3 regions of the Faecalibacterium butyricigenerans genome follow, and region 2 is predicted to be linked to each of the others. Evidence: predicted binding sites of a transcription regulator. Region 2 holds the regulator's gene; each other region holds the start of a gene.
What was found. Region 2 encodes Rex, which represses fermentation and respiration genes when NADH is low (regulators of the CRP and FNR family bind a similar motif). Its sites were predicted from a motif close to ATTGTTAANNNNTTAACAAT; they were not measured.
Positions count from the first base shown of each region.

Region 1 (10,317 bases), on a different contig from region 2:
CTTCTCCATCGGCTTCGAGCGGGTCTGCGGCATCCTGCTCGAGCAGGGCTACCAGATCCCCGGCGCAAAGCAGAAGATCGCCCTGCTCTACGGCAGGGACGCCGACTTCACCGCCGTCCTGAGCCGGGCCGCCGCCCTCCGCGAGACGTACAACGTCACCGTCCTGCCGCAGGGCAAGAAGCTCGGCAAGCAGCTGGGCCAGCTGGAGGCAGCCGGCTTTGCGGGTGCCGCCTTTATGGACAAGGACGAAGTGAAGATCTTCTGATCATCCCGGATACAGCAAAAGCGGCAGGCCCGACGGTCTGCCGCTTTTTTGTTTTGCTCTTATGCGCCGAAGACGGCGGTATAGTCCGCCTTGAACTTCTCGATGCCCTGATCGGTGAGGGGGTGCCTGGTCATCTGCTCGATGACCTTGTAGGGCACGGTGGCGATGTCCGCACCGGCCAGCGCACACTCGGTAATATGGATGGGGTTGCGGACAGAGGCCGCAATGATCTGCGTATGGATGTCCGGGTAGTTGGCGAAGATCTCGCTGATGGTGCGGACAAGGTCGATGCCCGGCTGGCTGATGTCGTCAAGACGGCCAAGGAAGGGGCTGACGTAGGCCGCGCCGGCCCGTGCGGCCAGCAGGGCCTGATTGGCCGAGAAGATAAGGGTGCAATTGGTGGGGATGCCCTTGGCGCTCAGGGCCTTGATGGCCTTGAGGCCCTCCACGGTCATGGGGATCTTGACGACCATGTGCTTGGGGTCGAGGGCATAGATGGCCTCTCCCTCCTTCACCATCGTCTCCGCGTCGGTGGTGGTGGCCTTCACCTCACCGGAGATGGGGCCGTCCACGATGGAGGCGATCTCCGCCAGCGTCTTGGCGTAGTCCTTGTGCTCCTTTGCGATGAGGCTGGGGTTGGTGGTGACGCCCGAAATGACGCCCATATCATTGGCCTTGCGGATCTCGTCCACATTTGCGGTATCGATAAAGAATTTCATACAGGTCCTCCCTTCGTTCTTCGTGAGAACATTTCTGCCCTTATTTTACTACACTTCCGGCAGAGAGAAAAGAGTCCCCTGCAAATTTTACGTCTTTTTTGCGTTGGGGTATACCCGCTCCATCCGGGCATTGTCGAAGTGCTCGTCGAGGAAGACGTCCAGCCGGTTTGCCGGGGCGAGACCGCTGGTGCGGGCGTCGTAGCGGGCCAGCGCCAGACCGGAAAGCCCCATGTTCACGGCCATGAACACCGTCAGCACCACCGTCATCCACGGCAGGATGTGCTTTTTGAGCTTTGCCATCAGCTTTGCGATGAGGGGGTAGCCGTACCGGATCCAGACCACCGCCGCGATGCCCCAGAAAAAGCAGTAGAGCAGGTTGACACGGCCCCCCAGATTGAACTTGAAGCCGCTGTAATCCCAGAAGATGACGCCGAAGAGCAGCTCGCCCACAGCGCTGCAAAGATACTCATACACGCCGCCCAGCACAAAGCCGAAGAGGAAGATGGAGCGGTCGCTCCGCTCCTCGCTGCCCCGCAGCAGGACAGCCGCCATGACCAGCGCCAGCCCCCACACCACGCTGAAGGGGCCCCACACAAGGCTCGAGCGGCTCATCCAGACCCCCGCCGTCACCCGGCAGAAGAGCGTCTCCACCACATCGCCGAGGAACGCGCCGATGACGAAGAGCCAGACGAGGTCGCCGAAGCTCAGAGCCTTCTCGGCCTGCACCGTCGGCTCGGGCCGGACAGCAGTCGGATAGGCCTTCTGGATACGCTTTTCCACATGGGCGATGAGCCGCTGGCGCAGCTTGTCCGAGTGCTTTTCCAGCTCAAGGTTGAACTGTTCCAACTTCGGGTGGCTGGCGGCGTACTGGTTGACGGCCAGCGCCGTACCCAGCTGGTCGAGGACAGCGATCGTCATCATGACCCAGACGCCCACATGCAGCAGCCATCCCGGCAGAAGGGCGCAGAGGCGCAGCAGCAGGCCGTTGCCCCATAGGACGCTGGCCATGCCCAGCAGACCCCAGAGCACCGAATATTGCAGGCAGACATAGCCGTCCAGATTGAACTTCTTGTCCGAGTAGTCCCACCAGCGGCGGCGGTGCACCCGCTCCAGCAGCTTGGCCGTCACCCACTCCACCACGGTGGCGTCCGCCGCACAGCCGAGAAAGAGGGCCAGCGGGGCCGAACGAAGGTCGGCGAAGCCCACGGCCATCAGCACAGCCGCCGTGCCGTAGACGAAGCAGAATGGGCCGGACGCCACGCCACGGTTGACGAAGGCACGTCCTTTCACCGTCGCTGCCACCGTTTCGGCCACCCAGCCGAGGAATGAATAGACCAGATAAATGACACAGAGGGTATAAAAATTCAGCTCCATTGCGTGTTTCCTTTCCCATATGAATGGTTACAGGGATATTGTACGCAGTTTTTGCTTCCCGCGCAAGAGGAAGGCAGAATTTTCACGCAAAAAGGCCGCCGAAAGACAACCTCTCCGTCTGCGCCTTTGGCGCAGCCACCTCCCCTATCGAGGGGAGGCCTTGGCAGGGCGGAAAGCCTCATCTCTTCGCCAGAGGCTCCCCTACAAGGGGAGCTGTCGAGCGACAGCGAGACTGAGAGGTTGTACTTAGCAGCGGCCTATATTTTATAAGGGTAAAGCGCTCAGGCGCAGCTTACAGCTGGCTCTTGTACAGCTCCATGATCTCCTCCACGCTGGTGTCGCGGGGGTTGCCGGGACGGCAGGCGTCGGCATAAGCGGACTCGGCGAGGAACTGGATGTCCTCCTCCTTCAGGATGCCGTGGAGATTTGCGGGGATGCCCACATCCGCAGACAGCTGCTTGACGGCGGCGATGGTGGCATCTGCTGCCTCGGCGTCGTTCATCTCGTCGATGCCCACAACGCCCATCGCCTTACCGACGGCGCGGTAACGCTCACCGGCGACGGTCTTGTTGTACTCCAGACCGACGGGCAGCAGGATAGCGCAGGCCACGCCGTGGGGGGTGTCGTACAGAGCGGACAGACCGTGTGCCATGGAGTGGACGATGCCCAGACCCACGTTGGAGAAGCCCATACCGGCGATGTACTGGCCCAGCGCCATGCCCTCGCGGCCCTCGGGGGTGTTCTGGACAGCGCCGCGCAGGTTCTCGCTGATGAGCTTGATGGCCTCGAGATGGAACATATCGGAGATGACGCAGTGGCCCTTGGTGATGTAGCCCTCGATGGCGTGGGTCAGAGCGTCCATACCGGTGGCGGCGGTCAGGCCCTTGGGCATAGAGGACATCATATCGGGATCGACGACGGCGATCTCCGGAATATCGTTGGTATCGACGCAGACGAACTTGCGCTTCTTCTCCACGTCGGTGATGACGTAGTTGATGGTGACTTCAGCTGCGGTACCGGCAGTGGTGGGCACTGCGATGGTGAAGACCGCGTGCTTCTTGGTGGGAGCAACGCCCTCCAGAGAGCGGACATCAGCGAACTCGGGGTTGTTGATGATGATGCCGATGGCCTTTGCGGTGTCCATCGAAGAACCGCCGCCGATGGTCACGATGCAGTCTGCCTCAGCGGCCTTGAAGGCGGCCACGCCGTCCTGCACATTGGCGATGGTGGGGTTGGGCTTGATCTCGCTGTAGACGGCGTAGGCGAAGTTTGCAGCATCCAGCAGGTCCGTGACCTTCTTGGTGACGCCGAACTTGATGAGGTCGGGGTCGGAGCAGACGAAAGCCTTCTTGTAGCCGCGGGCTGTCAGCTCGGGCACGATGTTCTCGATGGCACCGTGGCCATGGTAGGAAATGGTGTTCAGAACGATACGATCAGCCATTGGTAATAAACCTCCCAATTTTGCGTCCCGCCGGGCGGCAGGCACGACTCTCTTTGCTTCTACTTTACCACTTTGTTAAAACATTTTCAATGTCATTTCTTATGATTTTCATGAAATTTTTATACTTTTTTGCATTTTTGCAGGAAAAGTGAACAAAGTCCCAAGCTTGCAGACCGCAAAAAGCGCCCTCCGGTGTGATTCCGGAGGGCGACTTCTGTATGTATTCGATTTTTAAATTCTTCGACGTTTAGACAACTGCCCGTGTTTCTTCGTTGGAAATCACGACCATCAACTCATGTGCACCGGTATCCTCGTTCGTTATTACAAGATAGCCATAGCTTCGATCAGAATAGTCCACACGATTCTTGTCAGCCACCTCTTTTAACTTACCAGTGACATCTTGAACGATTTCGCCCCAGTTCGGGTCGCCCTCATAGATTCTCCATGCCAGAGCAATATAGCTGTCATCATTATATTGTTTAGCTGCTTGTTTTACATCCTTTTCGAGTTCATCGGTCAGTTCAGCACTGTAAGTCAGCCTCTTGTAGCCCAATGTCTCCATCTTTGCAGTAAAGCCATTCTCAAAGTCCTGAACACGGGACTTATTGATTGTCACGGTCTGGCCATTTACTTTAATAGAGCCGCCACCACCGCCTCCGCCGCAGCCGGTGAGCAGGGTCAGGGCGAGGGCGCTGGCCAGAGCCAAAGCCATCAATTTTTTCATGATTTTCATATCGTTTCCTCCTCAGATTTTGAGAATTTGCAGAAGAGCGTTTCTGCTGTTTCCGATTCTACCCCCCCCTGTATCCATTTGTCAAGTTGTTCGGCTCTCAAAAGCCATATTTCGTCCTGTTTCACAAAGGCAGACTCCGTATTTTATCACAATATACAAAAAACACGGCAGATGCACATTAAAATGCATCTGCCGTGTTCCGCTCTAAGTAACTCTTTATTTCTGTGCCCCTTCGCCCGCGAAGAACTCCTTCGTGAGCTTTGCCACCGTGCCGGAGAGCAAAAGCAGGGCGATGAGGTTCGGGATGCTCATCAGGCCGTTGAAGGTGTCGGCGATGCTCCACAGCAGCCCGAGGTCCACTGTCGCGCCCAGAATGGACACGAAGGAGTAGACCACGAGGAACGGCCCGACCACCTTGTCGGTGTGGAACAGGAACTCGATGCACCGGGAGCCGTACAGGCCCCAGCCGATGATGGTGGAGAACGCGAAGCAGCAGAGCGCCACTGCCGTGAAGATGGACGACCAGCCGCCGTAGGTGGCCGTGAAGCCGGAGATGGTCAGTTCCGCGCCTGCCGCGCTGCCGTAGCCCACCGGCACGCCGCTGCACAGGATGACCATGGCGGTCAGGGTGCAGATAACGATGGTATCGGCAAAGACCTCGAAGATGCCGAACATTCCCTGCTTGACCGGCTTGTGGGTGTCGGCGCAGGCGTGGGCGATGGAGCCTGTGCCGAGGCCGGCCTCGTTGGAGAAGATGCCGCGGGAGACGCCCTTCTGCATACTGAGAAAGACGCTGCCGATGGCACCGCCGGTGACGGCCTGCGGGTCGAATGCACCGCCGACGATGGAGGCAAGGACCGCCGGGAAGCGGCGGTAGTTGAGCGCCACGACGCCCAGCGCCAGTACAATGTAGAACAGCGCCATAAAGGGCACCAGCTTCTCAGTGACGCTGCCGATGCGCTTGACGCCGCCCAGCAGCACCATTGCCACCATCATGGCCACCACGATGCCCACGATGAGGTTGAGGGTGGGCAGGATGCCGTTCAGGCCGCTGCCGGTGGCCAGCAGGGCCGAGTCGATGGCGGTGACGATGGTGTTCACCTGCGTGGCGTTGCCGGTGCCGAAGACGGTCAGCACGCCGAACAGGGAGTAGAGGACCGCGAGGAACTGCCACCGGCTGCCGAGGCCGTTCTTGATATAGTACATGGGGCCGCCCACAAGCTCACCGTTCTTGTTCCGCTCGCGGAAGTGCACCGCCAGCGTCACCTCGGCGAACTTGGTGCACATCCCCAGCAGAGCCGAGCACCACATCCAGAACACCGCGCCCGGCCCGCCGATGGCGATCGCGCCCGCCACGCCGGCGATGTTGCCGGTGCCGACGGTCGCAGCCAGCGCAGTGCAGACCGCCTGAAACGGCGTCATTGCGCCGTCGGAGGCATCCTTCCTGCGGAAGATGCGTCCGATGGTGGTGCGGATGGCATAGGGGAATTTCCGGATCTGCAAAAAGCCGGTCCGCACGCTGAGCAGCAGGCCCACGCCAATGATGCAGACCATCGCCGGGATGCCCCAAATGAAGCTGTTGACCGCCTGATTGACGGCTGTGATGGTTTCGAGCATGATAGTTTACGCCTTTCTTTGGAAGCTGTTTTTGTAAGCGGTGTGCAATGCTTACGAAAACGGCTTCCTGATTTTAACACAACGAAAGATATTTTATCTCATTCCACACGCTCTGTCAATTTCTCCGAACCGTGAAATCTCCGTGCCCCGGATGAGAGTTTGTTGAATTCGTTTCATTCCAGCATATAAAAATCGGATGCAATTCTTATGCATCCGATTTTTATATGATATTGCTCTGCGCTCAATAGACATAACCCTTTGCTGCGTAGTCATTCAAATCGACGCGGAACACCGTCCAGCCTTCCGCATTGCGGTACATTCCCGGAGCAATTTCCGTATACCCCACATCCCTGCCATTTGCAATCAGGGCCATCTGGTTATATTCTCCTGCATTTCCTATTACTGTCAGGTCTCCCAGCACGGAATACGCCTTTTTCACCCGGAGTCTTTGGTTGTTCATGTTGATGGTATAGTAGTCCATCCAATACTGAATCTTATCCGTGTCGGTATAATCGATCGCAGCGAGTTCATCATCTGTGTATATTCCTTTTACACAAACGATTACTTCATTGATTTCTGTATTCGAACCTCTTGTCATCAGAAGTTTTTCCAGATTCGCGTAATACCGTTCCGGAGATTCCGTGATGGTCGCCGCCTTTGCAGCTCGAATCGCTTCCACCTGCGTTTTTGTTGTCGGGTAGCCTTGAGCTGCATAATCTGCAAGGTCGATGCGAAGCCTGTATTCTCCACCGATTTTCACAAAACCATTTCCCAGAATTTCTGCCCTGGTCTTTGAATCTGCCATTTCTTCTACAGCATCCGTATAATTACTCTTCGCCAGAACCGTTGTCGGCGAACCCACCGGAAGCAAATCACTTATATAATAGGCGGTTTCTTCGTTTCCTATTCTATATTCAACATAGATAGTCGGACCGCTGATTTTTCCCTGCTGAGCCTTTGCATCGAACTCACTTTGCTGCAAATAATCTGTATTGCAAAAGCCAACCGCACCCGTCAGGGTCACTTCCGAAGCGCCCTCATTTTCCTTTACAATATTCCCGAAGACCTGTTCTAGATAAGAATAATACAGTTTTCCTCTCGCCAGCACCTCTTCATCAGAGTATACAGTATCCGCGTATGCTGACAGCGGCGCAACCAGCATAGCAATCAGTAAAAAAGATGCTATGATTTTTTTGCACTTCATCATAAATTCCTCCCAAAGCCGCACACTTCAACGATTTTAGCTAAGTATAGCACCTAGACCTGATGTGTCAAGCCAAACTTTCGGCTGCAATATTTCTTTGCTGTTCTTAACTGCAAAAATACTACACAAACCGCACGGGTTGTGCTATGATAAGGGTGAAATTTCGGTTTGGCACTGCCAACCGCAAGGAGATGTCATTGATGTCTGAAACATCTGGTCTGATGGATACGCTGCGGCAGGAGGGGGTCTCCCCCGACCTGCTGCGGGCTGTGGAAGAATACCGCGCCGCCCACCCGCTGGCCGAGGCCCTGCGTCCCCGCATCCCGGCCCCTGCTTTCGTCTACTACGGCAGAGAGGTGTGGGAGCAGGCGCTGGCCGCTCTGCTCTGCGGCGAGAACCTGCTGCTGGCGGGCGGCAAGGCCACTGGCAAGAACGTGCTGGCAGAGAACCTTGCCGCCGCCTTCGGGCGTCCCGCGTGGGACATCTCGTTCCACGTCAACATGGATGCAGCCTCCCTCATCGGCATGGACACCTTCGAGGGCGGACAGGTAAAGTTCCGGCCCGGCCCGGTCTACCGCTGCGCCCAGAGCGGCGGCTTCGGCGTGCTGGATGAGATCAATATGGCCAAAAACGAGGCGCTGGCCGTCCTCCACGCCGTGCTGGATTTTCGCCGGGCCATTGATGTGCCGGGCTACGACCGCATCCCGCTGGCCGAGGAGACCCGCTTCATCGCCACCATGAACTACGGCTATGCAGGCACCCGGGAGCTGAACGAGGCGCTGACCTCCCGTTTCGTGGTCATCCAGATGCCCACCATCACCGAAGAGAACCTTGAAAAGCTCCTGCGCACCCAGTTCCCCGACCTGAACGGCAAATACGTCCGGCAGTTTGCCCTCCTCTTCCTCGACTTGCAGAAAAAGTGCGACAGCGCGGAGATCTCCACCAAAGCCCTCGACCTGCGCGGGATGCTGGACGCTCTGCGCCTGATGCGCCGGGGCGTCGCCGCCGGGGCTGCGCTGGACATGGGCATCACCAACAAGGCCTTCGACTCCTACGAGCAGGGCCTCATCCGGGACGCCATCGCCGCCCGCATCCCGGCCCAGCTCACCGCCGCAAAGCTCTTCGGCTAAAGGAGCATTCCGATGGAAGCGCAGAGCTACACCGCCGAAGAGCGGCGTGCCGCCAATCAGGTGTGGGCGGCGGCAGGAGCCTACGGCTTCGAGCCGTTGTTCCTTGCCCGCAACACCGACGGCACCATTGATTTTTACATGAACTGCATCGTGGGGCTGGTGCACAAATACTACGGCGACGCGCTGGTGCGCAGCCTCTTCGACACATGGGAGGGCGACCTCCGGCAGACCATGCTGGACGATCTGAGCTGGCTCTACCTCGAAAGCGCGGCTTACGCCCTCGAGCTGCCCGGCCGCCCGGTGCTTTCGGCCCTCCGCCGCGCCCACGCGGACTATTTTTTCGGCATCCAGTACAAGCTCTCGCGGCAGGAGTGGATGGCGAAAAACCAGCTGGTCTACTCCATGCAGGCTGCACGCTGGCGGGCCGTGCAGGGCCGGACGCCGCCCGTCATGACCCCCTACGAAAAGAGCCTCAGCGCTGCCCTCAGCCCCGAAACGCCCCCTCGCCCCGAGGAGCTGAAAGCCGCGCTGCTGGCCGTCTACGCCAGGTTCGAGCTGTTCGACGGGACGGTGCACCAGAAAGCCGGGCTGCACCTCCACTTGGACGGCCTGCTGGCGTCCCTCATGACCCGCACCATGCCCACCCAGATGATAAAGACCGACCGGGTGACGGTGGAGCACTCCGGCGCGGTGGATGCCTCCGGCGGCGGTGTCCATGCGGACAAGCGGCTGGCCCACATCACCCTGCGCCAGCGCGCCGAGGAGGACCGGGCCTACATCGAGAGCTGCTTTGGCCGGTCGCTCTACCCGCCCGAGCGGCTGCGGAAGGCCGAGCAGGAGCTTTGCACCGGCGAGCATCTGGGCTGTCATCTCTGGTTCGCCTCCGGCGTGCCCAGCCCGGAACAGGCCCCCACCCCCGAGGCAAAGCATCTGGCCGAGCAGGCCCAGCTTCAGGCCGAGCGGAACCGGGCCTATTACGCGAAAAACCTTGAGCTTCACCGCAGCGTCGTGCTCCGGCTCTCCGAACAGATCCGCAACTGCATCCTCGTCCACCAGCAGCCCAACGCCCGGGTGGCCCGCAGCGGCAGTCTCGACCCCGGGCGGGTCTGGCGCACCGTCATGGACGATGGCCGGGTGTTCCGCTGTGCAGAGGAGGAGAATCATCCCTCCTTCACCGTTGATCTCCTGCTGGACGCCTCGGCCTCCCGCCTCCACTGTCAGGAGGTCATCGCGGCGCAGGGGTCTATCCTTGCCCAGAGCCTCGCGGCCTGCGGCATCCCGGTGCGGGTGAGTTGCTTTTCCAGCCTGCGAGGCTACACCGTCCTCCGGGTGCTCAAGGGCTTTAAAGAAAAGAGCCTGCAGGGCATCTGCCAGTATTTCGCCTCGGGCTGGAACCGGGACGGTCTGGCTCTGCGTGCCGCAGGCGACCTCATCGACTTCGACCCCGGCCCTGCCGCACGCCACCTGCTCATCCTCCTGACCGACGCCTCCCCCAACGACAGCCGCCGCATCCCGCCCTCTCCCAACGACCCGCTGGGCCGCGATTACGGCGGGAGCGCAGGCGTGGAGGATGCCGCCGCCGAGGTGCGGGCGCTCCAGCGCAAGGGCCTGCGGGTCTCCGCCGTCTTTATGGGCGAGGACTCCAGCGCCGCCGATGCCTCCCGCATCTACGGCAAGAACATGGCCCGCATCCGGGGGATGGACCAGCTGGCCCGCGCCGCCGGACGGCTCATCCAGAACGAGATCCGGGAGCTGGGCGACTGAGCTTCTTATTTATAAAGAGAGCCTGCGGGGCCGCTGTGCAGTTGTATCTGCTGCCAGCGGCCCCGTATTT
Region 1 covers NZ_JAJEQL010000001.1:33,256-43,572, forward strand. Annotated here, with positions in the region: gene hisS (histidine--tRNA ligase) at 1-265, shown strand, start outside; gene fsa (fructose-6-phosphate aldolase) at 325-984, opposite strand; gene LKD23_RS00175 (putative ABC transporter permease) at 1,072-2,358, opposite strand; gene fucO (lactaldehyde reductase) at 2,651-3,799, opposite strand; gene LKD23_RS00185 (hypothetical protein) at 4,047-4,532, opposite strand; gene LKD23_RS00190 (alanine/glycine:cation symporter family protein) at 4,749-6,149, opposite strand; gene LKD23_RS00195 (hypothetical protein) at 6,391-7,356, opposite strand; gene LKD23_RS00200 (AAA family ATPase) at 7,554-8,483, shown strand; gene LKD23_RS00205 (vWA domain-containing protein) at 8,496-10,247, shown strand.
Region 1: the regulator Rex is predicted to act here: its motif matches at 3,871-3,890, upstream of fucO (lactaldehyde reductase).

Region 2 (10,317 bases):
GAACAGAACATCGTGCATCGTGCGCCATGCCGAGCTGCCCGGCACGAAGGCCAGCGCCATAAGCACCAGCCCTGCGAACAGGGTGACAAGCCCCGCTGGCATCCGGTCCTGCGACCGTTTTTTGCGGCGCGAGGCGCTGCCCCGCGCGGAAGTTCTGCGTTTTCTTTTTGCCATGATCCCTAAAACCCGTTCCTTATCCTATATATAGAAGCAGGGCGCGCCCGAGGCGGCTCTGTCGGTGACGATGGAAGAATCCCGATACTATTCGATTCTTTCATTGTACCACGGGAAAAGTCAAATGGCAATTTATTTCCCCTCGATTTCTCGGTAGAGCCACGCCAGCGCATCCGACAGCCCGCCCAGCTCGTCGATGAGCTTTTCCCGCACGGCTTTCCGGCCGTCCAGCACGGTACCCACATCCATGACCAGCTCGCCGGTGCGCATCATCAGCTCGGTGTACCGCTTTTCCGAGATGCCGCTGTGGGCCGCGACGAAGCCGGTGATCCGCTCCTGCATCTGCTCGAACCAGCGCATGGTCTGGGGCACGCCCAAGATCATCCCCGAGTGGCGGACGGGGTGGACCGTCATGGTGGCGGTGGGCACGATGAAACTCCGCTGGGCGCTGACGGCCAGCGGGATGCCGATGGAGTGGCCTCCGCCCAGCACCACCGCCGCACTGGGCTTCGAGATGCTGGCGATGAGTTCGGCCAGCGCAAGCCCTGCCTCCACATCTCCGCCCACGGTGTTGAGCAGCACCAGCAGCCCCTCGATGGCAGGGTCTTCCTGCACAGCCACCAGCTGGGGGATGACGTGCTCATACTTGGTGGTCTTCTGGCCCTGCGGAGCTTCCACATGGCCCTCCACCTGCCCGATGACAGTCAGACAGTGGATGGCGTGAGCGCCCCGGGTGCGGTAGATGCTGCCCATGTCCTCGATCTGCTCTTTTTCCAATCGCTGCTGCTCCACGGGGATATTTTTCTCTTCCTGTGCCATTCTCTGCGCCCTCCTTTTTGCTTCATTTCAGCTTGTCCGGCATTCCTGTCGGTTATGCTTCGGCAAAGATTTCTTTGCTTTTGCAAAAAATTGCGCCAAAGGATTTGACATTCTCGCTTCCCGATGTATACTTTATACTAGAGATAAGATTGTCAAATAAGTATCATTATTGTACGAAAAAGTACACATTTATTCCTTGCCGGAGCGCCCTGCCGCTGCGCACCTCTCCCCCGGCGATCCTGCGGACAAAAAGAAAGGAGAACTCCCTATGAATACTCCCGGCAAAGCTTCCCTGCCCGTCATCAAGCGCCTGCCCAAATACTATCGCTACCTGCGCACCCTGAAAAACGACGGCATCACCAGCATCTCGTCCCGCGAGCTGGCCGCCCAGATGGGCACCACCGCCTCGCAGGTGCGGCAGGACTTCAACTGCATCGGCGATGTGAATGGCCGTCAAGGCATCGGCTATTCGGTAGAGAACCTGCTGAACATCCTTGAGGACCTGCTCTTCGGCAACGGTGACCGTCTGACCACCATCCTCATCGGCTGCGGCCGTCTGGGCAAGGCCGTGAGCCGCTTTATCACCACCGACACCAACGGCTATAAGCTCATCGCCGCCTTCGACAACGCCCCCGACGAGGTTGGCAAGGAGATCAACGGCATCCAGATCCTCCACATCGATGAGCTGGAGACGTTCTGCGCCGAGCATCACCCCGAGGTGGCCGTCCTCTGTCTGCCCCGCAGCGGCGCAGAGGAGATCAGTGGCCGTCTGGTGGCGCTGGGGATCCAGGGCTTCTGGAACTTCTCCCACTACGACCTGTCAGTGTCCTACCCCGATGTCGTCGTGGAGAACGTCCATCTCGGCGACAGCCTGATGAGCCTCGGCTACCGGCTGCGCAATCAGGACTGAGCCATCTTACTGCAAAATGCCGACCCTCTCCGTCAGGCTCTGGCTGGGAGGGTCCTTTCATGAGGAGATTTTTTCGACATGGCAAAGCTTTATTTCCGTTACGGCGCAATGAACAGCGGCAAGAGCACCGCGCTGATGCAGGTGGCCCACAACTATGAGGAGCAGGGGATGCGGGTGTTCATCCTCAAACCGAAGGTGGACACCAAGGGCAGCGGCGACCTCGTGAGCCGTCTGGGCGTCCGCCGCCCCGCCGACCTGCTGGTGCCGCCGGATATGGACCTCGTGGAGGCCGTCCGGGCCGCCAGCAGCGAGGGCAAGCCTCTGGCCTGTGTGCTCTGCGACGAGAGCCAGTTCTTTACCGCCGCACAGGCCGAGCAGCTGTTCATGGTGACGGTGGATCTGAACATCCCGGTCATCTGCTACGGCCTGCGCTCCGACTTCTCCCTCAAGGGCTTCCCCGGCTCCACCCGTCTGCTGGAGCTGGCCCACACCATCGAGGAGATGAAGACCATCTGCGCCTGCGGCCGCAAGGCCACCTGCAACTGCCGCAAGGTCAACGGCCGCTTCGTCTTTGAGGGCGAGCAGGTGGCCATCGACCTTCAGAACGACGTTCAGTACGTCAGCATGTGCCCCCAGTGCTATTTCCGGGAGCGCCGCGCTTTCTATGCCGCCCGCCGATGATCGTTTTCCCTGATTTCATGCCGTCCGCACGCCGGGCGGCATTTTTTGTATCTTTTCTTCATCCGTGATATATCAGCCAAGGCCCGATTCGCACGTTTTTTGCGCTATTGATATATCAGTTCATGGCCGGAAGTTTCTGTCATCGTCGCTTTTGATGTATACAACGTCCATTCGGCAAAATATGACTTGGTTACAAAATTCTTGCAAATCCGGCCATTCTTTCCCTGTTGCATCCCAGTTTTCTATGCAAATCGTTGAAGTATACAAGTTGCACAGTTTTTGGCCTCAAGTTTATTCATTATGGCAATGACGTCAAAACCGTGCAAAAAATAAGCGCAATATTTGTTCGTTTTCCGCCGCTATCCCTACAATTTGCATCTTTCTTTTTCTTCTTGCCTTTGGTATCATATTTGTATACAACGGATGCTTTGCAGAGGCGTCCGTGCAAGCAGTTGTTTTTTTACATTAGGAGGAGAACGAAAATGAGCAAGGCAATTTCTCGTCGTGACTTTCTGAAGGTCTCCGGCGCTGTGGGCGCTGCCGGCCTTCTGGCCGCATGCGGCGGCTCTGGCAACGCTGGCTCTACCGCCACTTCTACTGCTGCTTCCGCAGCATCCGTGGCCGGCCTGTCTTCTGACCCCGTCACCCTGACCATGAGCTGGTGGGGCGGCGAGTCTCGTCACAACGCCTATCAGGAGGCCATCAAGGCTTTCATGGCCAAGAACAGCACCATCACCATCAACCCCACCTTCGCTGCATGGTCCGGCTGGGAGGATACCATGTCCACCAAGTTCGCAGGCGGCGTCGCTGAGGATGTCTGCCAGATCAACTGGAACTGGCTGTACAACTATTCTAAGAGCGGCCAGACCTTCATCGACCTGAACAGCGTCACGGATTACCTCGACCTGACCCAGTGGGATGAGGCCAAGCTGGCTGCCTGCAATGTGGCAAATGCTCAGCAGTGCGTGCCCGTCTCCATGACTGGCCGTATCTTCTACTGGAACAAGACCACCTTCGACAAGGCCGGCATCTCCTACCCCACTACTCTGGACGAGCTGATGGCTGCCGGCAAGACCTTCCAGGAGAAGCTGGGCGATGACTACTATCCCCTGCATCTGGGCGCATACGACCGTATGATCCTGATGGTCTTCTACCTTGAGTCCAAGTACGGCAAGGACTGGGCAGACCCCACCACCTCCACCCTGAACTACGACGCTGACCAGATCGCCGAGGGCATCGACTTCATCAAGAGCCTCGTCGATGGCCACGTCATCATGAGCCTGCCCACCTACTACGGCTCCAACGGCGATAACGCTGCTCACCAGTCCAACGAGTGGATCACCGGCAAGCTGGCTGGCTGCTTCGAGTGGGACTCCTCCGCTACCAAGTACGCTGACGCTCTGGACGAAGAGAACAAGGCTGGCTTCACCGTCGGCGACGAGATCAAGTTCGGCGATTACAACGGCGGCTTCTCCAAGGTCTCCATGGGTCTGGCCATCACCAAGACCTGCGCACACCCCGCAGAAGCAGCTACCCTCATCAACTTCCTGCTGAACGAGGAAGAGGGCGCTTCCATCATGGGTTCTGAGTGCGGCATCCCCGCTTCCAAGGCTGGTCTGGCTGCTGCTCAGGCTGCCGGCGCTGTCAAGGAGCTGGTCGCTGAGGCAAACGGCAAGGTCATGGCCTTCGTTTCCAACCAGCTCGACCCCCTGTTCGAGTCCAACGACCTGAAGGCTACCGGCACCGGCGTCTATCAGGAGGTCTTCGACTCTCTGGATTACGACAACGTCTCCGGCGCTGATCTGGTCGATACCCTGCTGGACGGCATGGACGCAGTCGGCTATACCGTCTAATTTCCGCCTCACAGACCTCTCGCGGCCCGCGCACGCGCGGTGTTCGTACGGGCCGCACCGCATAAAAGGGTCTTGCAAGGGGGCATCCTTTCCACCTACGGACGGATGCCCCTTTTTCGCAAGACAGCGATGACATTTTTTTGACAAAAGTATGTCCAAATGATTGCGGTGCACGAGAGATTATCCTTATAAAAGGAGGATTCCCGGATGAAAGAAAGCAAAGCGCCCTCTATCGGGCGTACCCCGGCCCAGAAGTTCATTGACAAATGGCAGGGCCTGTTCTATCTGATCCCTTGGATCATCGGCTTCGTCGTCTTCAAGGCCATCCCGTTCGGCCAGTCTCTGTACTACAGCTTTACGGATATGGACTTCTTCAACGGCATCCATCAGTACGGCATCATGAACTATGTGGACGCCTTCTCCACCCCCAAGATCACCAAGGCGCTCATCACCACCTTCAAGTACAGCTTCATCACGGTGCCCCTGAAGCTGGTGTTCGCACTGTTCATCGCCTACATCCTGAACTTCAAGATCGCCTGCGTGAACCTGTTCCGCACCGTCTACTACATTCCTTCCATCCTCGGCGGCTCTGTTGCCATCGCCGTGCTGTGGAAGGCGGTCTTCCGCGATGACGGTCTGGTCAACACTCTGATCCGTATCCTGACCTTCGGTCATTTTCAGGGCCCCTCTTGGCTGAGTGACCCCAGCTACGCACTGTGGATCATCTGCTTCCTGCGTATCTGGCAGTTCGGCTCCGCCATGGTGTTGTTCCTCGCCGCCCTGAAGGGCGTGCCCGCCGACCTGTACGAGGCTGCCACCATCGACGGCGCAGGCAAGTGGCGTCAGTTCTTCTCCATCACCGTTCCGATGATCACTCCCATTATCTTCTACAATCTGGTCACTCAGATCTGCCAGGCTTTCCAGGAGTTCAATGGCCCGTTCATCATCACCAACGGCGGTCCCCGCGGTTCCACCACCCTCATCTCCATTCTGGTCTACAACTACGCATTCAAGTCCAACCAGATGGGCATGGCTTCCGCACTGGCATGGATCATGTTCGTTATCGTCTGCATCCTGACGATCATCGCCTTCACCAGCCAGAAGAAGTGGGTCTACTACTCGGATGAAAGGTAAGGTGTGACAGTATGGGAATGAAAGCTTCTAACGCCATTGCGACGTTTTTCAAGTACTTTGTCCTGATCCTGGTGGGCCTCATCATGATCTATCCCCTGCTGTGGATGATCAGCGCCACCTTTAAGGACAACAGCGAGATCTTTGCAGGCATCGGCCTGTGGATCAAGAACCCCACTCTGGAGGGCTACAAGAACGCGCTGAACAACTTCGGCGGTTCCATCAACATCCTGCAGGCCATGCTGAACACTTACAGCTACGTCCTGCCCAAGGTCGTCTGCACCGTGGTCTCTGCCTGCATCGCAGCCTACGGCTTCGGCCGCTTCGATTTCCCGGGCCGGAAGATCCTGTTCAGCATCATGCTGGCCACCCTGTTCCTGCCTCAGGTCGTCCTGAACGTGCCTCAGTTCCTGCTGTACACCAAGTTCGGCTGGGTCAACAGCCCGTTCTATCTGGCCATCTGGGTCCACTGCGCATTCGCAACGGAGACCTACTTCGTCTACCAGCTGGTGCAGTTCATGCGCAACGTCCCCCGCGATCTGGACGAGGCTGCCGCCATCGACGGCTGCTCCTCCTTCCAGGCCCTGTACAAGGTCATCGTCCCGATGCTGATGCCCGCTCTGGTGTCCTGCGCACTGTTCCAGTTCATGTGGAGCTGCAACGACTTCATGGGTCCCCTGCTTTACGTCCAGACTCCTGCAAAGTACCCCATGTCCCTGTTCGTCAAGCTGTCCATGGACGGTGATACGGGCTTTGCTTGGAACCGTATTCTGGCCCTGTCCCTGATCTCCATCCTGCCGCAGCTCATCGTGTTCTTCTGCGCACAGGATCAGTTCGTCGAAGGTATCTCCGCTGGCGCGGTCAAAGGCTAAGCTGACGCCCCCGCTGCTCGGATAACTCCAGACAAACACGAATGCCCCCTGTGCCTCTTCCCGTAGAGAGGATGCAGGGGGCATTTCTAATGTCAAAGGCTCTCCCCTTGGGAGAGGCTTTTGAGGCTCGCTATTTCCTGCTCTTCCGATATTGCAGCGGCCCGACTCCCATCGTCTCCCGGAAAACGCGGCGGAAGTGGGCCGCAGAGGCAAAGCCGGTCTGCTCCGCCACGCTGCCGATGCTCAGCTCTGTCGTTTCCAGAAGCTTCTGGGCCGCCTCGATGCGGCGGGCGTTGATATAGTCCACGATGGACTGCCCCGTCACCCGCCGGAACAACCGGCTCAGGTAGTAGGGCGAGATGTAGAACCGCGCCGCCACCTCGGTGAGGGAGAACTTCTGCTGGTAGTTGGCCGCGAGATAGGCGCAGATCTGCTCCACCGTCTCGTTGCGGGGGCGGGCGTCGGCGGCGCTCTGTGCCCGGTGCTCCTGCTCCACATAGTGGAGCGTCAGCGCCAGATACAGCCCGCCCGGATACTCCGGCTCCCCCATTGCGCTCCGCATCATCTCCAGCAGCGTCCGCAGGCGGCTGGCCCACTGGACGCTGCCGTAAAGGGCCATCTGGCTGCCCGGCGCAAAGAGGCGGAGAAAATCTTCGCCGGTGGCGTTCTTCATCTCATGGAGCGCCGTCAGCGGAAACCCGCATCCCAGCATCTCGGGCAGGGCATGACCGGCCTGTGACACCACCCATGCCCCCGGCCCCAGCAGCAGCACACAGCCGGGGCTGACCAGCAGGGCTGTGTCCCCACACCGGACGGTACAGCTGCCGCCCGAAAACAGGATGATATGGCACGACTCCGCAGGCAGTTCGAGCTGCCCGCTGGTCATTCGGAGTGACCCCGCCGTGATCTTTGCATTGAGTTTTTCCCGTTCGGCCCGCATTGTCCTTCTCCCTTCTGCTTTGCCTGCCCGCTCCGGGCAGTGCTTCTATCTCTTCTATCCCCAGTGTACCATGCCCGCCCTCTGCGGGCAAGCCGCAAATCGACGCAAATAACTCAGGAGGCTGTAAAAATGAACCTGTCTCTCATCCGTTCCATGACCCGCAGCGCTGTCTTCGAGCTGGAAAACGGCAAGTGCTTCCGTCCGGAGCACCCCTTCACCGTGGCTCTGAACGGCAAGACCATTTATGAAAGCTGCAACACCAACGTCTTTTCCCTCTTCTCCCTGACCCCCTCCACCTCCTACACCGTGGAGGTGGACGCCGAGGGCGAACACCTGAAGCTGGACCTCACCACCGAGGCCGAGAGCTTCTTTGTGGATGCGTCCCGCTACGGCCTCGTCGCCGACGGCGAGACTGACAATACTGTCCGGCTGCAGGCCGCCCTCTCCACCTGCCCCAAGGGCGGCACGGTGTACGTCCCGGCTGGCCGCTACCGCACGTCCAGCCTCTTCATGAAGAGCTGCACCACCCTCTACCTTGAAAAGGGCGCTGTGCTGCTGGGCGACAACGACCGCACCCACTACCCCATCCTGCCCGGCGTCCTCCCCAGCGAAAACGAGGTGGACGAATATTACCTTACCGGCTGGGAGGGCAACCCTCTGAACAGCTTCGCGGGCCTGCTGAACATCACGCAGGTGCATGACGTCGTCGTCACCGGCGAAGGCACGCTGGACTGCGACGCCCAGAACGGCGACTGGTGGGTGAATCCCAAGGTCAAGCGCATCGCATGGCGTCCCCGCGCTGTGGCAATGGTGGACAGCGAGAACGTCTGCCTCCACGGCATCACGGTGCAGAACAGCTACTCGTGGACCATCCACCCCATCTTCGTCAAGCATCTTGACCTGCTGAACTTCAACATCAACAACCCCTACAACGCCCCCAACACCGACGGCATCGACCCCGAGAGCTGCGAGTACATCCGCATCATCGGCGTCAACATCCACGTCGGCGACGACTGCATCGCCATGAAGGCCAGCAAGGTCTTCCTCGGTATGAAGCTCAAGAAGAGCTGCGAGCACACCGTCATCCGCAACTGTCTGCTGGACAAGGGCCACGGCGGCATCGTCATCGGCAGCGAGATGAGCGGCGGCGTCAAGGACATGGTCGTCACCCAGTGCCTCATGGATCACACCGACCGCGGTCTGCGGGTCAAGACCCGCCGGGGCCGCGGCAACACCGCCGTCATCGACGGTCTGGTGTTCCGCAATGTGGAGATGCGGGGCGTCAAGGCCCCCTTCGTCATCAATATGTTCTACTTCTGCGACCCGGACGGCCATGGCCCCTACGTTCAGTGCCGCGAGGCCCTTCCGGTGGACGAGTATACCCCCAAGCTGGGCACCCTGACGATGGAGGACATCGTCGCCACCGACGCACAGTTCGCGGGCTGCTACTTCGACGGCCTGCCCGAGCAGCCCATCGAGGGCGTCTCCATGAAGAATGTCACCATCACCTTCGACCCAGACGCCAAGGAAGGTCAGGCTGCCATGGCTGACAACCGCCCCTATGTGAAGAAGCTGGCCATCTACGCCGAGAACGTGAAGAGCATCCAGCTGCACAACGTCAAGATCGAGGGCTACGAGGGCGAGCGTCTGCGCTTCGCCAACGTCGGCCATTTTGAGGAGGACTAACATCATGACACACGAAGAGATTCTGTCCATGCTGGGCGATTATGTGGACTACCTCATCGCCAATTCCAGCGCTGAGGCCCCCATGTGGAACATCGAGAAGGTGCGCAGCGGCAAGCCCAACAAGTGGAACTACATCGACGGCTGCATGATCACCGCCTGCCTGAGCCTCTACAAGACCACCGGCGACGAGAAGTATCTGAAGTTTTCCAAGGACTTCATCGACTTCTTCGTGCAGGAGGACGGCTCCATCAAGACCTACGACCCGAAGGAATACAACCTCGACAACGTGAATCAGGGCAAGAACCTGTTCACCCTCTACGACATCTTCGGGGACGAAAAATACCGCAAGGCCATCGACACCATCCGCAGCCAGCTGCTGACCCAGCCCCGCACCAAGGAGGGCAACTTCTGGCACAAGGACATCTACCCGTGGCAGGTCTGGCTGGACGGCACCTATATGGCCCAGCCCTTCTACATGGAATATGAGACCCGCTACAACAAGATGCAGGGCTGCATCGACAGCTACAAGCAGTTCATGAACATCAAAAAGCATATGCGGGACGAGAAGACCGGCCTGTACTACCACGGCTACGACGAGAGCCGCACGATGTACTGGGCCGACCCCGTCACCGGCTGCAGCCCCAACTTCTGGCTGCGGGCCATGGGCTGGTTCATGGTGGCGATGGTGGATGTGCTGGAGCGGATGGACGAGCAGCTCTACAACGAGTACCGCGGTATCATGGCCATGCTGAAGCAGACCATCGAGGACGTTCACCAGTTTCAGGACGAGGAGACCGGTATGTTCTGGCAGGTGATGGATCATCCCGGCGTCGAGGGCAACTACCTCGAGACCAGCGGCACAGCTCTCTTCGCTTATGCCGTGCTCAAGGGCGTGCGTCTGGGCTACCTGCCCAAGCGGATGGCTGCATGGGCCGAGAAGGCCTTCTACGGCACCTGCGACAAGTACCTCTCCAAGAACCCGGACGGCAGTTTGCAGCTGGGCGGCATCTGCCTCGTGGCAGGCCTCGGCGGCAAAGACCACCGCGACGGCTCGCTGGCCTACTATTTCAGTGAGCCTGTGGTCTGCAACGATGCCAAGGGCGTCGGCCCGCTGGTGCTGGCCTACACCGAGATGATAGCACGGAAGTAAGAAAGACCGTATCACGAAAAAAAGCGCCCCGGCTCCCTCACCGCACGAGGGAGCCGGGGCGCTTCTTGATGCAGAAAAGAGAAGCACAACGGGGCCTTTAT
Region 2 covers NZ_JAJEQL010000011.1:36,636-46,952, reverse strand. Annotated here, with positions in the region: gene LKD23_RS06165 (DNA translocase FtsK) at 1-174, opposite strand, end outside; gene LKD23_RS06160 (ClpP family protease) at 307-993, opposite strand; gene LKD23_RS06155 (redox-sensing transcriptional repressor Rex) at 1,262-1,903, shown strand; gene LKD23_RS06150 (thymidine kinase) at 1,982-2,584, shown strand; gene LKD23_RS06145 (ABC transporter substrate-binding protein) at 3,067-4,437, shown strand; gene LKD23_RS06140 (carbohydrate ABC transporter permease) at 4,645-5,571, shown strand; gene LKD23_RS06135 (carbohydrate ABC transporter permease) at 5,589-6,440, shown strand; gene LKD23_RS06130 (AraC family transcriptional regulator) at 6,571-7,380, opposite strand; gene LKD23_RS06125 (glycoside hydrolase family 28 protein) at 7,510-9,066, shown strand; gene LKD23_RS06120 (glycoside hydrolase family 88/105 protein) at 9,071-10,216, shown strand; gene LKD23_RS06115 (polysaccharide biosynthesis protein) at 10,314-10,317, opposite strand, start outside.

Region 3 (10,317 bases), on a different contig from region 2:
ACGGTCTTACCGGTCTGACCCACCTGATGGTCAGCGGTCATCCAGCCTGCGTCGGTGACGGCACGGGATGCGCCGACAACGCCGCCGCCCAGAGCTACAGCCAGCTGCTCAGCCAGCTCAATGCCCTTGTTGACGTCCTTGCTGATGCCACGGCCCACAGAGACGATGACGTCTGCGCCGATGAGATCGACCAGCTTCTCAGCTGCCTTCTCAACGCTCAGGACCTCGGTCTTCACATCGTCAGCAGTCAGGCTGAATGCGGGCTTCACGATCTGGCAGGCATCTGCCTTGGCCTGATCGAAGGGAGCCTTCTTCATGACGCCGGGACGGACAGTGGACATCTGGGGACGGAAGCGGGGGCAGATAATGGTAGCCATCAGATGGCCGCCGAATGCGGGACGGGTCATCTTCAGGTTGCGATCCTCATAATCGAACTTCTGCTTGGACAGGTCGATGGTGGAGCTTTCCTTCAGGAACTCGACATACTTTGCAGTGTCGATGTCCAGATGGGTCGCATCAGCGGTCAGGCCGGTGTGCAGACGAGCTGCGCAGCGGGGGCCAAGGTCACGGCCGATGTTGGTAGCACCGATCAGCAGGACCTCAGGCTTATACTCGTTGACCATGTCGCAGACGACCTTAGCGTATGCGTCAGTGGTGTAATCCTTCAGCAGGGGGCTTTCGCAGACCAGGACCTTATCAGCGCCATAGCCGCCCAGCTCCTTTGCGATGCCTTCCACGTTGTCGCCCAGCAGCAGACCGGTGACCTCGCAGCCCAGCTCGTCAGCCAGCTTGCGGGCCTCGCTGACCAGCTCAAAATCAGTGGACATCAGTGCGCCCTGGCGCTGCTCGCAGAAGACCCAGACGCCCTTGTATTCGTTAAAATCAGCCATTGTAATCCTATGCTCCTTTCATCAGATCAGGTGCTTCTTGGCCAGGATACCAGCCAGCTGTGCAGCGGTATCGTCGCCAGTCAGCATAGTGCCTGCGCCCTTCTGCGGAGGAGTGAAGGACTTGAAGACGTTCGTCGGAGAACCCTTCAGACCGATGGTATCGACCTCGATCAGCGGATCGTCCTTCAGTGCATTGTAATCGAACACTTCCATCGGCTTGTCGTAGCAGGTGAAGATGCCGTTGACGCTCATATAGCGGGGCTGGTTCAGCTCCTTGATGCAGGTCAGCAGGCAGGGAGTCTGCACCTTGACCATCATGTAGCCGTCTTCCAGCATACGCTTGACGGTAAGGGTGTTGCCATCCTTCTGGATGTCTGCAACATAGGTCACCTGAGGCAGGTGCAGCTTCTCAGCGATCTGAGGGCCGACCTGTGCGGTATCGCCATCGATTGCCTGACGGCCGCAGAACACGACGTCCTCGGGGCCGACACCGATCTTGTTGACCGCAGCAGCGAGGATCTGGCTGGTTGCGAAGGTATCAGAACCGCCGAACTCGCGGCCGGACACCAGAACAGCCTTGTCAGCGCCGCGGGCCAGCAGCTCACGCAGCATACCCTCGGCCGGCGGGGGACCCATGGTGACGACGACGACTTCACAGCCGGTCTCGTCCTTCAGCTTCAGGGCGGCCTCCAGAGCGTTCAGGTCATCGGGGTTGGTAATGGTTGCCATAGAGGCACGGTCCAGAGTACCGTCCGCCTTGACGGCCACCTTACCGGAGGTATCAGGAACCTGCTTTACACAAACGATTGCTTTCATTGTAAATCTTGCCTCCCTTACTTCAGCAGCGCGCCGGAAATGACCATCATCTGCACTTCGCTGGTGCCCTCGTAGATCTCAGTGATCTTGGCATCGCGCATCATGCGCTCGATGGGGTAATCACGGGTGTAGCCGTAGCCACCGAACAGCTGCAGGCAGCGGCGGGTGACATCGCTGGCGGTGCGGGCTGCGATCAGCTTAGCCTCAGCAGCCTCGACGCTGTAGCGGACCTTTGCGCCGTTCATTGCTTCCTGCTTCTTCAGAGCGGCAGCGTAGACCAGATACTTTGCAGCCTCGATGCGGGCCTTCATCTCAGCCAGCTCGAACTGGGTGTTCTGGAAAGCGGAAATGCTGCGGCCAAACTGCTTGCGCTCCTTGACGTAAGCGACAGTCTCCTGCAGAGCGCCCTCGGCGATGCCCAGAGCCTGAGAGGCGATGCCGATACGGCCGCCGTCCAGAGTGGCCATAGCCAGCTGGAAGCCCTTGCCACGGATGCCCAGCATACGGTCCTTCGGGATGCGGCAGTCCTCAAAGATCAGCTCGCAGGTGGAAGAACCACGGATGCCCATCTTGTCCTCAGCCTTGCCGACGGAGAAGCCCGGGTCGGTGCGCTCCACGATGAAGGCGGAGCACAGCTTGGTGGGACGGCCCTTCTTGTCGGGCACGACGTCGGTGACAGCGATGACGATGAAGACATCAGCAAAACCGGCATTGGTGATGAAGATCTTGGAGCCGTTCAGCACCCAGTAATCGCCATCTTCCTTTGCGATGGTCTGCTGGCCCTGAGCGTCGGTGCCAGCGCCCGGCTCGGTCAGGCCGAAAGCGCCCAGCCACTCGCCGCTGCACAGCTTGGGCAGGTACTTTGCCTTCTGCTCGGGGGTGCCGTTCTCGTAGATGGGGGCTGCGCACAGGCTGGTGTGTGCGGAAACGATAACACCGGTAGTGCCGCAGACCTTGCTCAGCTCCTCAACTGCCATGACGTAAGACAGGACATCGCCGCCTGCGCCGCCAACGGAAGTGGGGAAGTAAATGCCCATCATGCCCAGCTTGCCCATCTTCTCGACGGTCTCCTTGGGGAAATACTCTTCGGCATCAACTTTCTTTGCCAGAGGCTTAACTTCGTTTTCAGCAAACTCGCGGTACATCTTCTGCACCATCTGCTGCTGCTTGGACAGAGTAAAATCCATCGCTATATCCTCCTAACGGATGTTTTTCTTTCAGCACAGGGCAGCTGCACGCTTGTCCTGTGCAAACAAATTCCTCCCGGCCGCTTTTTGAGGGCGACCGAGAGAAATTTCAAACTAAATTACAGCTCGTCCACCGGGGTCTTGGTGCGGTCTGCGTTGTAAACGTAGAAGCCCTTGCCGCTCTTGCAGCCCAGATTGCCGCCGCGGACCATCTTGCGGATCAGCGGGCAGGCACGATACTTGCTGTCGCCGGTCTCCTTGTACAGGACGTCCATGATGGCGAGGCAGATGTCCAGACCAATGAAGTCGCCCAGCTCCAGGGGGCCCATCGGGTGGTTAGCACCCAGCTTCATGGCGGTGTCGATGCCGGCGATGTTGGAGACGCCCTCCATCTTGATGAAGGCAGCCTCATTGATCATCGGGATCAGGATGCGGTTGACGACGAAGCCGGCAGCCTCGTTGACCTGCACGGGGTTCTTGCCGATGGCGACGGAGATCTCCTTGATCTTCTCGACGGTCTCAGCAGGAGTGTTGCAGCCAGCGATGACCTCAATGAGCTTCATGCGGTCAGCGGGGTTGAAGAAGTGCATACCGATCATGGGACGGGACAGGCCCTTGCCGATCTCGGTGATGGACAGAGAAGAGGTGTTGGAAGCGAAGATGCACTCGGGCTTGCAGATCTTATCCAGCTCGCCGAAAGTGGTCTGCTTGACCTTCATATCCTCGAAAGCAGCCTCAACGATGAGGTCGCAGTCAGCGCACAGGTCTTCCTTCAGGCCCGGGGTGATGGCGGCGACGATAGCGTCGACCTTCTCCTGCGTCATCTTACCCTTAGCCACCAGCTTGTCGTAGCCCTTCTTGATCTTTGCCAGACCATTCTCAGCCCACTCCTGCTTGATGTCGCAGAGTGCAACAGTGTTGCCCTCGACCTGAGCAAATGCCTTTGCGATGCCCTGGCCCATAGTGCCAGCGCCGATAACACCGATCTTCATGGGAAATCTCTCCTTTATTATGTAATGTATATCCTCTCCGCCACCTCCCCTTTCCGGGGAGGCTTTGCAGAGGTGGTTGGTTTTAGTTGTTGGTGAACACAGCCTTGGGCTTCGGTTTCTCACGGCTCAGGAAGCAGGCCATGCCTTCCTTCTGGTCGTGGGTCTCGAAGCAGTCGCCGAAGAGCTTCTCTTCGACTTCGACAGCCTTCTCGATGGGGAGGCTGATGCCGTCATTGATAGCCTTCTTGCAGTTGCGCACCGCGATGGGGGCGTTCTTGGCGATCTTGCCTGCCAGCTTCAGGACATTCTCCATCAGCTCAGCCTGCGGATACACTGCGTTGACCAGACCGATGCGGTATGCCTCGTCTGCCTTGATGTTCAGTGCAGAGTAGACCAGCTGCTTTGCCATGCCCATGCCCACCAGACGGGCCAGACGCTGGGTGCCGCCGAAGCCCGGGGTGATGCCCAGACCGACTTCCGGCTGACCGAACACAGCGTTGTCGGAGCAGATGCGGATGTCGCAGCTCATAGCCAGCTCGTTGCCGCCGCCCAGTGCGAAGCCGTTGACGGCTGCGATGACGGGGATGGGGAAGCTCTCGATCATCAGGAACACATCATTGCCCAGCTTGCCGAAAGCCTCGCCCTCGGCCTTGGTCATGGTGCTCATGGAGCCGATGTCAGCGCCTGCCACGAAGCTCTTGTCGCCTTCGCCGGTCAGGACGATGCAGCGGATGGTCTCCTGATCGACTGCCTCAAAAGCAGCCTTCAGGTCAGCCAGAACCTCGGGGTTCAGGGCGTTCAGTGCCTTCGGGCGGTCGATGGTGATGATCTCGACAGCGCCCTGCACCTCGGTTTTTACAAATGCCATTGTGAAAACCTCCAATCAGGTTATATCTTACTCAAATCAGCCCCCGGACAGGGGGACAGGTCTCCGGTCCTGCCCCTTGTCCGGGCGGTATCAATATCCGGAGTGACCCTTCAAAGGGAACTTAGTCCATCTCGACGATGGTTGCGCAGCCCATGCCGCCGCCGATGCACAGGGTAGCCAGACCCTTCTTTGCACCACGATGCTTCATAGCATACAGCAGGGTGACGAGGATACGAGCGCCGGAAGCGCCGACCGGGTGGCCCAGAGCGATGGCGCCGCCGTTGACGTTCAGCTTGTCCTTGTTAAAGCCCAGAGCCTCGCCGACTGCGATGGACTGAGCTGCAAATGCCTCGTTGGCCTCGATCAGATCCATATCATCAACGGTCAGGCCGGTCTTTGCCATGACCTTCTTGGTGGCAGCGATGGGGCCGAGACCCATGACCTCAGGCTCGACGCCTGCCAGAGCACCTGCGACCCAAGTAGCCAGAGGCTTGATGCCCAGCTCCTTAGCCTTCTCCTCGCTCATGACGACCAGAGCAGCAGCGCCATCGTTGATAGCAGAAGAGTTGCCAGCGGTCACGATGCCGTCCTTGGTGAAGGCGGGCTTCAGGGTGCCCAGCTTCTCGACCGGGGTCAGACGGGGGCCTTCATCGGTATCGAACACGGTGTCGCCCTTCTTGCCCTTGATGACGACAGGAACGATCTCGTCCTTGAATGCGCCGTCCTTGATGGCCTTGTCAGCCTTGATCTGGCTGTTGTAGGAGAACTCATCCAGCTGCTCACGGGTGATGGGGCTGTAGCCGTACTTCTTCTGATAGGTCTCGTTGCTGCAGACATTCTCAGCGGTCATGCCCATGTGCTTGTTGAAGCCGCAGGCATCCCACAGTGCGTCGTTGACCATGGTATCGACCAGCTCGCTCTTGCCCATGGGAGAACCCATGCGGTAGCCGTAGCGGGCCTTCTGCAGGGCGAAGGGAGCCATATCCATGTTCTCCATACCGCCTGCGACCACGATGTCAGCATCGCCGGCCTCGATCATCTGAGCAGCCATGTTGACGCAGTTCAGACCAGAGCCGCAGACCACGTTGACGGTGACAGCGGGGGTCTCGATGGGCAGGCCAGCCTTCAGGGAAGCCTGACGGGCGACGTTCTGGCCCAGACCAGCCTGAATGACGCAGCCCATGTAAACATGATCGACCTGCTCAGGCTTCACGTTTGCACGGTTCAGAGCTTCCTTGATGACGATGGAGCCAAGCTCAGCAGCAGGGACGTTTGCCAGAGTGCCGCCAAACTTACCAATAGCGGTACGGCAGGCAGATGCGATAACAATTTTTTTCATGTTAATAGCCTCCTGAAATGTGTATATTTACGGGGTTTTCGTAAAACGATCTATCAAAAGGCCCGAGAGCCTTTCTGCATGATAAAAGGGATCAGATGGTCTTTCCTTCCGCCTGAAGCTGCTCCACTTTCGCGTGGATGGCCGCTTCTACGTTGGGCGTCACGAACTTGGAGATGTTGCTGCCGTAGCGGGCAGCCTCCTTGACGATGGTGGAGGAAAGGTAGCTCCACTTGATGCTGGTGGCGAGGAACATGGTCTCGATGCCGGGCATCAGTGCGTGGTTGGTCTGCGCCAGCTGGATCTCGTTTTCGAAATCCGTCACGGCCCGCAGGCCCCGCACCATCACCGAGGCGTGGCGCTTCTTGGCGAACTCCACGGTCAGGCCGTCAAAGCCCTCCACCGTCACGTTCGGGATGTCCTTGCAGCACTCCTGCAGCAGCGCCACCCGCTCCTCTACGGTGAACAGGGGGTTCTTCGCGCTGTTGATGAGCACTGCCACGATGAGGTGGTCGTTGATCTTTGCTGCCCGCTTGATGATGTCGAGATGTCCTCTCGTGACCGGGTCGAAGGACCCGGGGTAAACTGCTGTTGCCATCGGTATGGTCTCCTTTATCGCCGCGCTTTGGAAAAGCGCAATTTGGTGTTGCCATGATAGCACTTTTCAGTTCCCGCTTCAAGTATCGAGGCATACGCCCCTCGCAACATCGTTAATTTTTAGTCAATTAACGTCGCACTGGGGCGCTTTGTCTTGGTACACATTAAGTAAACCATATTGTCAAAATTTTATCAAGTCTTTTTTCGAAAAAATTTGTTTTTGTCGTACCAAATTATCCCCACAAATTGCTAAGATTTTTAGTCATCTTGTCCGTAGGGCTATTTTTTACGAAAGGGGGCTTGATTCTGCTCTTTGTTAATGTTATAACTAAGTTGAGCAAGTCTGCCTCTGCCGGAGGCATCCGTCCTGCTGTTTCCAAGGATACCGCCGGGATGTGATAAGCCGGTGTCAAAACTGGAAACGAACGGTAAATTTCCGGCAAAGATCTTTGTTCCGCAGGAATGTAAATGGTAAATTTACAATTCTTTTATGTTATTATAGGAGAGGATGGTTTATAATGGATTTTAAGGAAATGTACGCGCAGAAAAAGATGACCGCCGAGCAGGCTGCCGCGCTGGTCAAGAGCGGCGACTGGGTGGACTACGGCTGGTGTGTCAACACCCCTGTGGCCGTGGACGCCGCCCTTGCAAAGCGCCTGCCGGAGCTGGAGAATGTCAACTTCCGCGGCGGCATCCTGATGTGGGTGCCCGAGATCTTCCAGATCGACGACCCTGCTGCCCACATGACTTGGAACAGCTGGCATATGGGCGGCATCGAGCGCAAGGCCATCGCACAGGGCTTTTCGTTCTACTCCCCCATCCGGTATTCTGAGCTTCCCCGCTATTACCGCGAAAGCCCCGACCCGCTGGATGTCGCCGTCTTTCAGGTAACGCCGATGGACGAGCACGGCTACTTCAACTTCGGCCCCAGCGCTTCTCATCTGGGCGCTGTCTGCGAGAAGGCCAAGAAGATCGTCGTCGAAGTCAACACCAATATGCCCCGCTGCCTCGGCGGCATGGAGAACTGCGTCCACATCTCCCGGGTCACCGGCATCGTGGAGGGCAGCAACCCGCCCATTGGCCAGATGGCCGCTGCCGGCCCCGCTTCTGAGGTCGATCTGAAGGTCGCAAATCTCGTCGTGCCCCAGATCCCCAATGGTGCCTGCCTGCAGCTGGGCATCGGCGGTATGCCCAACGCCATCGGCAGCCTCATCGCACAGAGCGACCTGAAGGACCTCGGCGTCCACACGGAGATGTACGTCGATGCCTTTGTGGACATCGCCAAGGCCGGCAAGATCACCGGCGCACACAAGCAGCTGGACAAGGGCCGTCAGGTCTACGCCTTCGGTGCCGGCACCCAGAAGATGTACGACTACCTCAACAACAACCCCGAGTGTATGTCCGCCCCCGTCGATTACACCAACGACATCCGCAGCATCTCCGCACTGGACAACTTCATCTCCATCAACAATGCGGTGGACATCGACCTGTTTGGTCAGGTGAACGCGGAGAGCGCCGGTATCAAGCACATCTCCGGTGCAGGCGGCCAGCTGGACTTCGTGCTGGGTGCCTACCTCTCCAAGGGCGGCAAGAGCTTCATCTGCCTGTCCTCCACCTTCTTTAATAAAAAGACCGGCCAGCTGGAGAGCCGCATCCGTCCCACGCTGGAAAATGGCAGCATCATCACCGACACCCGCGCCAACCTGCATTATCTCTGCACCGAGTACGGCTGCGTCAACCTCAAGGGCCTGACCACTTGGGAGAAGGCTGAGGCCCTCATCAACGTGGCACACCCCGACTTCCGTGAGCAGCTCATCAAAGAGGCCGAGAAGATGCACATCTGGCGCCGCAGCAACAAAATCTAAACATCGCCGTATCGGCTCCTGCCGTCTGCGGCAGGAATGGAGTCTCACATGATGGACAAAAAACCGCACATCAAGCCCTACATCTACGGAATGTTGGCGGGCTTTGGTGCGATAAGCCTGAGCATCCTCTTTTTCTTCTTCATCTACCGCTTCGACGGCTTCGGCGACGCCGTCTCCACCATGACCGGCATCCTGATGCCCTTCATCTATGGTGCGGTCATCGCCTACCTGCTCAAGCCGGTGTGCAACACCATCGAGAACTTTCTGCACCGCATCTTCCCCCAGAAGATGCACGGTCTGGCCAATATGCTGGCCATCGCGGCCACCCTGCTCTTCGGCATTCTGGTGGTCTACGCGCTGGTGATGATGGTGGTGCCGCAGGTCATCTCCAGCGTCACCTCCCTCTACTACACGGCCCAGACCAGCATCACCCGCTTCATGCGGTGGATCAACACGCAGGACGTCTTTCTGGACAATGCGACCCTGATGGGCTACTTCAACGACGCTTACGATGCCATCACGAGCAATCTGGCCTCTCTGCGCACCACCCTGCTGCCCTCCCTCCAGAACCTGCAGGGCATCCTGAGCAGCGTAGGCGTGGGCGTCATAAACGTGGTGACGTGGTTCAAGAACCTGCTCATCGGCCTCATCGTTGCGGTCTACCTGCTGGCCAGCCGCAAAAAACTTGTCAAGCAGGCCAAGATGATCCTTTACAGCATCTTCAAGCCCCGCTGGGCGCAGCTTATTCAGGAAGAAGTCCTTTACGCAGACCGGATGTTCGGCGGCTTCATCAACGGCAAGATTCTGGACTCTGCCATCATTGGCGTGCTCTGCTACTTTGCCTGCATCGTCTTTAAGTTCCCCAGCGCTCTGCTGGTGTCCGTCATCATCGGCGTCACCAACGTCATCCCCTTCTTCGGCCCCTTCATCGGTGCGGTCCCCGCCACCCTGCTCATCCTCATCCAGAGTCCCATCAAGGCTCTCTGGTTCGTGCTCTTCGTTCTGGTGCTCCAGCAGCTGGACGGCAACGTCATCGGCCCGAAGATCTTGGGCAACACCACCGGACTTTCCAGCTTCTGGGTGCTCTTCTCCATCCTGCTGTTTGGCGGGCTGTGGGGCTTCGTGGGCATGATCGTAGGTGTGCCGCTGTTTGCCGTCATCTACGACATCATCAAGAAGCTGGTGTTCCATGGCCTCCGCCGCAACGGCCAGCTCGGGCAGGTAGAAACCTACCATGAAGAGTTCGGCGACCCGGATGACCCGGCTCCCGCCCCTGCCGAAGCAGAGAGCGAGACCGAGATCGTCATCGACTCCGGCGAAGAATAACAAGAACAAGCCCCCATCCTCCCGGCTGCCTCAGCCGGTGAAGATGGGGGCTTTTCTGCGCATTTTTATTCCAGTGGAAAGACCGATAAAGTCATTTCGCGGTAGTGGGTCTCCAGTCCTTGTAGTTCTCGTACCGGCTCTCCCGGAGCGTGACGTGGGACCAGATCTCGTCGGCCACAGGCTGCCAGTCTGCCGCATAGGCCGCACACTTGTCGCAGAGGTGGTCTACAGTCTCGGGGGACTGCAGATCCGTGCTGTGGGCACCGGTGTCGTGGACCATCTTCCGCAGCAGCTCGGGATTTTCCAGCATCGGACAGGGCCGCAGGTGGTTTTTGTTGAACGGCTGCCCATTGTGATAGGCCATGAAGAGGGGGCTGCGGAGGATGTCGAGGATGCTGCTGTCGTGGATGTTGGCGTTCGAGTAGTGGATAAAGACGCAA
Region 3 covers NZ_JAJEQL010000032.1:905-11,221, forward strand. Annotated here, with positions in the region: gene acrA (acryloyl-CoA reductase electron transfer subunit beta) at 1-890, opposite strand, end outside; gene acrB (acryloyl-CoA reductase electron transfer subunit gamma) at 912-1,706, opposite strand; gene LKD23_RS10500 (acyl-CoA dehydrogenase) at 1,724-2,893, opposite strand; gene LKD23_RS10505 (3-hydroxyacyl-CoA dehydrogenase family protein) at 3,013-3,885, opposite strand; gene LKD23_RS10510 (enoyl-CoA hydratase-related protein) at 3,968-4,753, opposite strand; gene LKD23_RS10515 (acetyl-CoA C-acetyltransferase) at 4,875-6,092, opposite strand; gene coaD (pantetheine-phosphate adenylyltransferase) at 6,184-6,687, opposite strand; gene LKD23_RS10525 (butyryl-CoA:acetate CoA-transferase) at 7,205-8,551, shown strand; gene LKD23_RS10530 (AI-2E family transporter) at 8,600-9,877, shown strand; gene LKD23_RS10535 (radical SAM/SPASM domain-containing protein) at 9,969-10,317, opposite strand, start outside.
Region 3: the regulator Rex is predicted to act here: its motif matches at 6,864-6,883, upstream of coaD (pantetheine-phosphate adenylyltransferase).